3 regions of the Allobosea sp. 124 genome follow, and region 1 is predicted to be linked to each of the others. Evidence: riboswitches for the same ligand, from Rfam matches in the RefSeq annotation. Region 1 holds a riboswitch; each other region holds the start of a gene.
What was found. A riboswitch is a leader RNA that binds a small molecule or an ion and turns the genes downstream of it on or off. The one in region 1 is predicted to bind cobalamin.

Region 1 (3,263 bases):
CGAGCGTCGTGACGATGGTTGCCGTCGCAGCATTGAAGAGCTGGGAACCGGCAACGCCCGCCAGGATCACGCGGTCGCTCGAACCGCCCGCCCCCGTCGCCAGCAGCGCGACCACGAGCAGCGCCACGACGGCGCCGAGGAAGGCCCCGCCCGAGATCGTCAGCACCGCGCCCCCGAAACCGAGGATCATCACCGCGACCGCCCCCGTCGAGGCGCCAGCCGAGATGCCGAGGATATAGGGCTCGGCCAGCGGATTGCGCAGCAGCGCCTGCAAGATCGCGCCCGACAGGGCCAGCGTGCCGCCGCAGAGCGCTGCCAGCAGTGCACGGCTTAAGCGGTAATCGAAGATGACGCCCTGCTGGATCGCGCTGACCGGATAGCCGAGATCGAACATCCCGTTGCCAAGCGCCTGGAAGGCGGTCGACAGCGGAATCTGCATCTCGCCGATGGTGACGGCGAGCGTGATCGCGGTCACCAGCGCCAGCAGCGCCGAGAGTACGATCGCGATCCGTGCCGGCCAGTTCGGCTCGATCGGTGCGTGGCTCACCTGGCGAACCCGAAGCTCTGGATAGCGTTGGCCAGCGCCTCGATGCCATCGACCGTATCGAGGCCGGCGCGGGTGGCGCCGACATCCATCACGACGATCCGGTTGCGGCGCACGGCGTCGAGCTTGCTGGCGACCGCATCCGTCCTGAGAAAATTCAGTTTCAGGTCTATATCGTCGGCTGGAAAGCGGCGCCGGTCCATCTTGACCACGACGATGACGGCGGGATTGCCGACAGCCACGCTTTCCCAGCCGACGAGCGGCCATTCCTCATTGGTGGTGATGATGTTGCGCGCCCCGAGCTTGGCCAGGATATAGGCCGGAACGCCATTCTTACCGGCCAGGAAGGCATCGCCCTTGACGTCCTTGCTCGAGAACCAGACGGTGACTGGGATGTCCTTGGCCGCATTGCCCGCGACAGCCGCCACGGCCTTCGCCTCACGCGCCTTGAGTTCCGCGATCAGCGCTTCGGCCCGGTCCGCGACATCGAACACCAGCCCGAACTCGCGGATGTTGCGATAGACCAGTTCCATGGTGAACATCTGCGTGCGGATGCCGTCGCCGGCACCGGAATTATCCTTGCCGACGCAATCGGACGGCGAGACATAGGCTGGCACCTTCAGCTTCGCGAACTGGTCGCGCTTGCCGACGATGCCGTTGGGGCCGACATGCCATTCGAACATCGCGGTGACGAGATCGGGCTCCTGCGCGACGACGGCCTCGAAGCTCGGATCGTTATCGGACAGCCGCTTCACCCCGGCATTCGCCGCCTCGAAGCGCTTCGCCACCGGGCTGAACCAGACGGCGGTGCCGACGACCCGGTCGCCGAGACCCAGCGCGTAGAGGATTTCGGTCTGGGTCTGACCGATTGCGACGACGCGCTTCGGCGCCTTCTCGAAGGTGACCTGATGCCCGCAATTCTCGACCGTCACCGGATAGCGCGTCGCTTCGGCGCGGGCCGAGGCGACGCCCCCGGCGAGAAACGACAGGGCAAGGGCGAACGCGCGCAGGGAATGGCGCAGGCCACGGGCAGATCGGGTCATCATGAAATCCGGCTTGAAACGTAGGCAGGACGGCGCGACAGCGCGCGCCGCGGCGGGTTCAACGCCTACATGAAATGTAATAACATTACAATTTCTCATGCCATCAGCAAGCGGCACCGTGTGCCCGGATTGCCCGCCATACTGCTGGCTGTTTGAAAAAGACGTCTGCATCATCGCTAACCCCGTGACGATTGAGGGGCATGCGACGGGCGCGCGCGAGGAGCCTTCGGGGATTTGAAGGCCCGGCCCGTTCGCGCACGACCGATCAGGACACCCCGCCCGAAAGACCGTTCAGTCGATCAGGGCAGGTCTCCTGGCTCGCGGGTCGGGGCCTGTTCCGCCCGGCCTTCCCGGCGCAGGGTGCGCCAGTGGACAATGGACAGAGAGCTCGCCGCTTACAGTTGCGGGGGCAGCCTCGGCTTCGGCGCTGAACGCCTCACCGAATTCCCTCTTAGCTTCGGCCGAAAACGACCGAAGAACCTTGATCAAGATTCACGATAGAGGCGCAGCAGCCGCCGTCAAGGCCATGGGAACAAACACAGCAGCGGGTGAACGAACACCGCACCCGGCGCATCATGCGCTCAGGTTGGAGCCCGGCTCAGTGCCGCGTCCCGCTGCTGAACGCACCGCCGCGCAGCTTGTCCGGCAGGGCTTCGGCGAAGACGGCTGTCGCCTCCTCGCCATAAGTCTCAACCAGCGTGCGGAAGGCAGCGAAGAGCGCTGCATGAGCCAGCGCGTCGCTGTCCAGCCCGTCCTGCTGGGCCTCGGCGAAAGCGTCCTCGACATAGCCATAGGCGACGCGGCGCGCGTCGTGGCTCTCCTCGGCGAGGGTGAGGTCAAGCGGCAGGTCGTCGGAAATGATGGACATGAAGGCGAGGGCTCTGCGGCTTGCTTGAACGGGCTCGTTATCGCGCGAATGCTTGTCTTGCCTGGCGCGAATCGTGCCAGTTCCGGCCCGCTTCGCGACGATCGACGTCATCTGAAACATAGGCCGTGCCAGAGCGGGACGCTACCGTGCCCTTTAGGAAAGGTTAACGCAGCCGGGCAAATCGCGCGGGAAAATTCAGTTCGGCGCGCCCTGTCACCTATCCGCCATAGCGGCCGGCCAATGCGCGAGCGAGGCGCTCGCCCTCCCCCGCCAGGCGCGTCGAAGCCTCCTGGCTGCCGTCGGTGCAGGCGCGGTGCGTCTGCGAATAGGCCCGGAAGCCGCGGTTATAGGCGCTGGTCAGGCGCTCGCGCCGCACCGGCGTCCGGCCTTCGGCCTCGACCAGGGCGGTCATGCGGTTGCGCCAGTCCTGCGCTTCCTTGCCGGCACAGAGCGTGCGGAGATAGGCCAGCGACCCCATGATCTCGGCGAGCTTCAGCAGTTGCGGCTCGTAGGGCGGTGGTGGCGGCTCGGGCGCTGGAGCGGGTTCGGCCGGCTTCGCCGCGGCCGGTGGGCGCTGCTGCGCCAGCGCTGCGCCGGTTGGCACCCCCGCCAGCAGCAGCGCGAGCAGGCACAGCGCGGCCCGCCTCATGCGTCGCCTCCGGCTTCGATCAGGATGCCGCGGGCGCGGCGCAGCACATCCGCGAGTTCGCGCGTCGTCGGCAGGCCGCCAAGCCTGAGCGGATCGGCCCACATCACCGCGCCGGCTTCCGGGCCGGTCTGTGGCTCGCCGGAAAGCCATTCCCCGACG
Region 2 (3,263 bases), 2.1 Mb from region 1:
GGGACGGGCGCGTCGCTGGCGGCGATCGCGCGCAGGACGGACAGCTCGCGGGAGGAGACCGCCGCGACGATCTCCGCCATCAGCTCGGCCTTGGACGAGAAATAGGAATAGACGCTGCCCGTCGACACGCCGCTGGCCAAAGCGACCGCGGCGATCGAGGTCTCCTGGAAGCCGACCTCCGAGACGATCTGGCGGGCGGCGGCGAGGATCGCCTCGCGCTTGCCGTTCTTGCGTGGCTGCTTCGGGACGCCGGCCATGAGAGTCTCGATAAATTGAACCTGAATTCAAATTCAATCTGCGAGCAAAGCCAGGCCCCGTCAAGCGGACGCATGCTGCCGGTCGCTAGAACTCGATTCCGACCTGCGCCTTCACCCCGGCGGCGAAATGGTGCTTCACCAGCGTCATCTCAGTGACGAGGTCGGCGGCCTCGATCAGCTCCGGCTTGGCGTTGCGGCCGGTGACGACGATGTGCAGGTCCCGCCGGCGGGCGCGGAGGGTGGCGACGACATCGGCCAGCGGCAGGTAGTCATAGCGCAGCGCGATGTTGAGCTCGTCCAGCACGATCAGGCGGATCGTCTCGTCGGCCATGAGCTCCTTCGCCTTGTCGAAGGCGCGGCCGGCGGCGGCGATGTCGCGGGCCTTGTCCTGCGTCTCCCAGGTGAAGCCCTCGCCCATGGTGTGCCAGGCAATCTGGTCACCGAACGTCTCGAGCGCCTTGCGCTCGCCGGTCTCCCAGGCCCCCTTGATGAACTGCACCACGCCGACGCGCCAGCCATGGCCGAGGGCGCGCAGCACGAGCCCGAAGGCGGCCGTCGACTTGCCCTTGCCCGGCCCGCTGTTGACGATGAGAAGTCCCTTCTCGACCGTCTTGGCGGCGACCTCGGCATCCTGCACCGCCTTGCGCTTTGCCATCTTCGCCTTGTGGCGGGCGGCGTCGTCGATCTCGGTCGTCATCTCGTCCTCACTTTACGCCTTCACTTCACGGTTTCACTTCACCTGCATCGGCAGGCCGGCGACCATGAAGACCACCCGGCCGGCCCGGGCCGCGATCGCCTGGTGCAGCCGGCCGGCCTCGTCGCGAAATCGCCGCGCCAGCGCATTATCCGGCACGATGCCGAGCCCGACCTCGTTGGAGACGAGCACGACCGGCCCGGAGGCCCGCTCGCAGGCCGCGATCAGGGCCGCGGCGGCGGCGGCCGTGTCGTGCTCTGCCAGAATCAGGTTGGTCAGCCAGAGCGTCAGGCAATCGACCAGCACCGGCCGCCCGACCGGAAGCCCGGCCATCGCCCCGGGCAGCTCGAGCGGCGCATCCTGCGTGATCCATTGCTCCGGGCGACGCGCGCGGTGCTCGGCGATGCGGTCGCGCATCTCGTCATCCCGGGCCTGCGCGGTCGCGATGTAGCTCCAGGGCGGCGGCAGCGCCTCGATCAGCGCCTCGGCATGGCGGCTCTTGCCCGAGCGGGCGCCACCGAGGACGAGGGTGAGATGTGCAATGTCTGCGGTCATGTCGGGTGGCCATGAGACCAGCCCTCATCCTGAGGAGCGGACGCCAGTCCGCGTCTCGGAGGATGCTCCAGAGCACGCCGGACCATCCTTCGAGACGCCGCTTCGCGGCTCCTCAGGATGAGGGCTCGGATGGAAGCGAGGCAACTGCATTGCACAGCCCACCGCACATGGCTAATGATCTCCGAGACGGTGCCTCCGCAAGGAGGTGAAAAGGGAACGCGGTGCGATACCGCGGCTGCCCCCGCAACTGTAAGCGGCGAGTTTCGCGCCATCGGCCACTGGGAGCGATCCCGGGAAGGCGGTGCGAAACGCTAGGACCCGCGAGCCAGGAGACCTGCCGTCGTCTGATCCGCATTTCCAACAGGCCGCCGGCGGGGCGGCCAGGAGAACAACGATGAATACGGTTTCGGTTTCCCCCTCTCAGGCCAGCGTCTCCGAACGCGCCAAGGCCGTCGCGGCAGCGCTCGTGCTCGGCTTCGTGCTGGTCTACACGGTCGGATTCGCGGCGTCGGCCAGCGTTCACAACGCGGCCCATGACACGCGTCACGGCCTCGCCTTTCCCTGCCACTGAGGGAAAGACATCATGGTCAATCGTGTTCTCACGGTCAGTCTTCTGGCCGGGCTTCTGGCTGGGCTCATCGTCGCCGCTCTCCAGCATGTCACCACCACCCCGCTGATCCTCAAGGCCGAGACCTATGAGGCCGCGCTGCGCGCGGTCGCGCCGTCGCAAGCCGCCTTCTCCGGTGAAGCGAAGATCATTCTCGCGCATGGCGCGGAAAACCATGGCGAGCACGCCGAATGGAAGCCGCAGGACGGCCTGCAGCGGACGCTCTTCACCACGCTGGTGACCGTCGCCACCGCGATCGGCTTCGCCGCCCTGCTGCTGGCCGGGATGATCGCCGCCAATGACGACATCGACGAGCGCCGGGCGCTGATCTGGGCGGCCTGCGGGTTTCTCGCCTTCGGCCTCGTGCCGGCGATGGGGCTGGCGCCCGAACTGCCCGGCGCCGCCTCGGCCGCGCTCGAACAGCGCCAGCTCTGGTGGATCGTCACCGCGCTGGTGACCGCGGGCGGGCTCTTCGTCTTCCTGCGGATGGAGGCGCCCTGGCTGCGCGCTCTGGCCGTGCTGGCGATGCTGGTGCCTCACATCGTCGGAGCGCCGCATCCGGCTGCGCCGGAGAGCAAGGTGCCCGCCGAGGTCGCCGCTCATTTCGCCGCGCTCTCGCTGGCGATCCAGGCCGCGCTCTGGCTCGCCACCGGCTTCGCCGTGGGCCGGCTCTGGCCCTGGTTCGCCCGCCGCGCAGAGGCGCGGTGACGGGGAAGGCCGGCGCCATGTCCGAAGGCGATCTCACCATCCATGTCTGCACGGCCTGCAGGCGTGTCCGCGAGGATTTGCCGGATGGTTTCGACCAGCCGGGAACGGCGCTCGCGGAAGCGCTGACGCAGCGCCTCGCCGACGGCGCGCCCGGCATCACGGTCGTCACGGCGGAATGCCTCGCCGTCTGCAAGCGGCCCTGCACCATCGCGCTCGCAGCCGATGGCAAATGGACCTACCTGATCGGTGATCTCGACACCGAAACCCATCTCGACGACATCGTCGGCGCGGCGACGGCCTATGCCGCCAGCGCCAACGGCATCGTTCCCTGGAAAGAGCGCCCGCCCTGCTTCCGCAAGGGCGTGGTCGCACGCGTGCCGCCCATGCCGGCGCGCCAGCAAGGATGACATCATGACCGCCCCGCAGAGCCCGGCCCCGGGCA
Region 3 (3,263 bases), 2.0 Mb from region 1:
TCGGCGCGATCGCCGACATGGCGTCGCAGACCGAACTCTCGCTGCGCGTCTTCCTGCAGACGCCACATGGCAACATGCCGCGCTATCAGCTCACGCGAGACGAAACCGACGACGTCATCGCCTATATCATGAGCCTCAGAGCGCGTTGACTTCGGGGCGTGGCGGGCCTCCGGGGCCGGCTCGGACTTTGCGTCCCCACGACGGCCTCGGCCCTTGAGGCGAAGGAGCGTGAGTTCGCCATAGCCGGCGACCTGATCGAGCGGAATCCCGTTTTGACCAGCCAGCCCCGCGAGCGTAGCGTCGGAGCACTGTCTCAATTTTGGAGCGGGCCAATGAAGCGTCTGATCGTTACCTGTACCGCCCTTCTCGCAATTGTTTCGCCCACGATCGCACAGGAGGTGCTGAAGAAGGAGCCTGCCGCCGGTGTCCTCCGGTATGGCGAGAAAGTTCTCGTCGAGAGCCGGAAATGCTCGAAGGGTCAGGTGATGGAGGTCACCGGGGGCCGTATGCCGAGCCGCGGCACAAGAAATACACAGGCTCCGTCGACGCCCCGGGAGCGACGCTGCGTGCCGCGCGCCTGATTGCGAGCCACATTCGCGGCGACCCGACACGATTCGAACCTGCGACCCTGGCCCCTGGACCTGACCCGGCACAAATCCCTTGCCGCCGGAGCGATCGCGATCGGCTGGATGGAGCGGCGTCCTCCGAAGCTGGCTTCGAGCACCGAAGGCGTAAAAACTCCTTCTATTTATCAGATAGTTACGGGACACCCATTGGCTTGAAGAGCGATCTGAATCGGGGCAGGCAGGGCCGCGGCGCCGGCCAATTGACCCCGCCGCTTTTCCGCCTTACTCGTAAACGAGACGGTTCCCTCACGGGATCAAAAGGGAACGCAGTGCGGATGGTTCGCCATTCTATGCTGCGGCTGCCCCCGCAACTGTAAGCGGCGAGCCTTATCGCCACACGCCACTGGGACCTCGGCCCTGGGAAGGCGGTGACAAGGCACTGACCCGCGAGCCAGGAGACCTGCCGTCAGTCGTGGTCACACGCGAACACGTTCGGACGGGGTGTTTCGATCGCTGCTCGACTGTCTGCCCCCTGACCGGGGCAAACGGGAGATCGCGTTCGCGGTGACGTGCCACAGACGTCAACGCCCGAGGTCTCATCGTGATCCGTATCCCCAAGGCCGCCCAGCGCGGTCCTTCTTCCGTTATCCGCTGTTCTCTTGCTGCCGCCGGCATCGTGCTGTCTCAAACAGCCCATGCCCAGTCGCCGACCGAAATCATCGCGCTCGACCAGATCGTCGTCAGCGCGACCGGCACGCCCACTCCCGCCAGGGAGGTCGCCAGTTCCGTCACCGTCATCACGGCCCGGGAGATCGAAGTCCAGCAGCGCCGCACCCTTCCCCAGGCACTCGCGGCCGTGCCGGGGCTCAACATCGTCCAGATCGGCGGCCCCGGCGGCCAGACCTCGGTGTTCATGCGCGGCACCAACTCCAACCACGTCAAGGTCATGATCGACGGCATCGAGGTCAACGATCCCTCGACGCCGAACCGCTCCTTCGATTTCGGCTCGATGCTGACCAACGACATCGAGCGCATCGAGGTGCTGCGCGGTCCTCAGAGCGGTCTCTATGGCGCCAATGCGCTGGCCGGCGTCATCTCGATCACGACCAGGCGCGGCGAAGGGCCGCCGAAGGTCACCGCCTCCGTCGAAGCGGGCTCCCACGGCACCTTCAACCAGGCGATCAGCCTGAGCGGCGGCGGCGACCGCTTCAACTACTCCTTCAACATCGCCCATTTTAGATCCGAGGCAACGCCGGTCACGCCGCCCGACCTCGTCCCCGCCGGCCGGCGCATCAACCCGAACTCCTATGACAACTGGAGCTATTCGGCGCGGCTCGGCTTCAAGCTGACCGACACCGTCAGCCTGAGCTGGATCGGACGCTACAGCGACGGCTACCTGCTCTCGACCGGCGATTCAGGCTTTCCGAGCCGCCCCAACGGCTTCCGCTCGAGCCAGGACTACAAGCAGGCCTTCACGCGCGGCGAGATCGTCTGGGACCCGCTGGACGGCCGCTTCGTCAACCGCTTCGGCATCGCCTACACCAACCAGGATCGCAGCAACCGCACCGCAAACGCTGCAGGCCTTCTCGGCACGCCGACACCCAATCTCGGCGAGCGCACGAAGTTCGACTGGCGCGGCGATCTCAGGCTGACCGAAGGGCAAATGCTGGTGATGGGCCTGCAGCACGAGAACGAGCGCTATGAATCGCGCACGCTCACGGCGTCCACCGGAAACACCGGCGCCTTCGTCGAGCTGCAGTCGAACTGGACCGACCGCTTCTTCACCGTCGCCAACATCCGCTACGACAACGACGAGGAGTTCGGCGGTCACACGACCTACCGCCTGGCGCCGGTGTTCATCGTGCCCGGCACGGAGACCAAACTGAAGGCGAGCTACGGCACCGGCTTCAAGCCGCCGACGCTGAGCGAGCGCTTCAGCGATTCCAGGCCTGCCTTCAATTTCTTCGGCAATCCCAACCTGAAGCCCGAAGAGAATTGCGGCTGGGATGTCGGTTTCGAACAGCCGCTGCTGAACGACCGCGTCCGCTTCGGCGCGACGTATTTCCACAACGACATCGAGAACCTGATTACCACCAACCTCACGCGCGATTCCTACGCCAATGTCGGCAAGGCCACGACCAAGGGCGTCGAGGCTTTCGCGGCTCTGGAACTGACGCCGGAGTTCAAGGTGCGGGCCGACTACACCTTCACGCTCGCCAAGGACGAGATCGCGCGCTGGGAACTCCTGCGTCGGCCGCGCCACAAGGCGAGCGTGACCACGACCTGGACACCGATCGAGAAGCTCTCGCTCTCCGCGACGCTGATCTATGTCGGGGACCGCGTCGACGGGAACCGCGACTTCTCGATCTCGCGGATGCGGGCGACAGGAGCAGCGACCGTCAACATCGCCGCGGAATACAAGGCGACGGAGCAGCTCACCGTCTTCGGCCGCGTCGATAACCTGTTCGACAAACGCTACGAGAACCCGGTCGGCTTCCTCGCACCGGGCCTCGGCGCCTTCGCCGGCTTGCGGGCGACGCTGTGATCCTCGGCCTTGTTCCAGCTGGCGGCCGTCAAGCCGCCCGCGCCTTCCTGCTCGGCTGCCTTGCCGTCATCACAAGCGCCGCGTGCGCAGCCGCCGAGGAGAACCCGGCCAAGCCGCGCCGGATCGTCTCGCTGAACATGTGCACCGACGAA

Region 2: it holds a riboswitch for cobalamin, as region 1 does, so the genes downstream of both, C8D03_RS05850 (CbtB domain-containing protein) here and C8D03_RS15835 (ABC transporter substrate-binding protein) in region 1, are expected to answer to the same signal.
Region 3: it holds a riboswitch for cobalamin, as region 1 does, so the genes downstream of both, C8D03_RS06350 (TonB-dependent receptor plug domain-containing protein) here and C8D03_RS15835 (ABC transporter substrate-binding protein) in region 1, are expected to answer to the same signal.

What each region holds. Positions count from the first base shown of each region.
Region 1 covers NZ_PZZM01000001.1:3,334,421-3,337,683, reverse strand. Annotated here, with positions in the region: gene C8D03_RS15840 (FecCD family ABC transporter permease) at 1-547, opposite strand, end outside; gene C8D03_RS15835 (ABC transporter substrate-binding protein) at 544-1,554, opposite strand; cobalamin riboswitch at 1,874-2,086, opposite strand; gene C8D03_RS15830 (hypothetical protein) at 2,186-2,455, opposite strand; gene C8D03_RS15825 (TIGR02301 family protein) at 2,673-3,104, opposite strand; gene C8D03_RS15820 (NUDIX hydrolase) at 3,101-3,263, opposite strand, start outside.
Region 2 covers NZ_PZZM01000001.1:1,226,273-1,229,535, forward strand. Annotated here, with positions in the region: gene C8D03_RS05835 (TetR/AcrR family transcriptional regulator) at 1-257, opposite strand, end outside; gene cobO (cob(I)yrinic acid a,c-diamide adenosyltransferase) at 343-954, opposite strand; gene cobU (bifunctional adenosylcobinamide kinase/adenosylcobinamide-phosphate guanylyltransferase) at 988-1,506, opposite strand; cobalamin riboswitch at 1,677-1,863, shown strand; gene C8D03_RS05850 (CbtB domain-containing protein) at 1,901-2,077, shown strand; gene C8D03_RS05855 (CbtA family protein) at 2,090-2,821, shown strand; gene C8D03_RS05860 (DUF1636 family protein) at 2,839-3,228, shown strand; gene cobW (cobalamin biosynthesis protein CobW) at 3,233-3,263, shown strand, end outside.
Region 3 covers NZ_PZZM01000001.1:1,332,247-1,335,509, forward strand. Annotated here, with positions in the region: gene C8D03_RS06340 (c-type cytochrome) at 1-149, shown strand, start outside; gene C8D03_RS26045 (DUF6719 family protein) at 333-581, shown strand; cobalamin riboswitch at 848-1,048, shown strand; gene C8D03_RS06350 (TonB-dependent receptor plug domain-containing protein) at 1,243-3,111, shown strand; gene C8D03_RS06355 (ABC transporter substrate-binding protein) at 3,108-3,263, shown strand, end outside.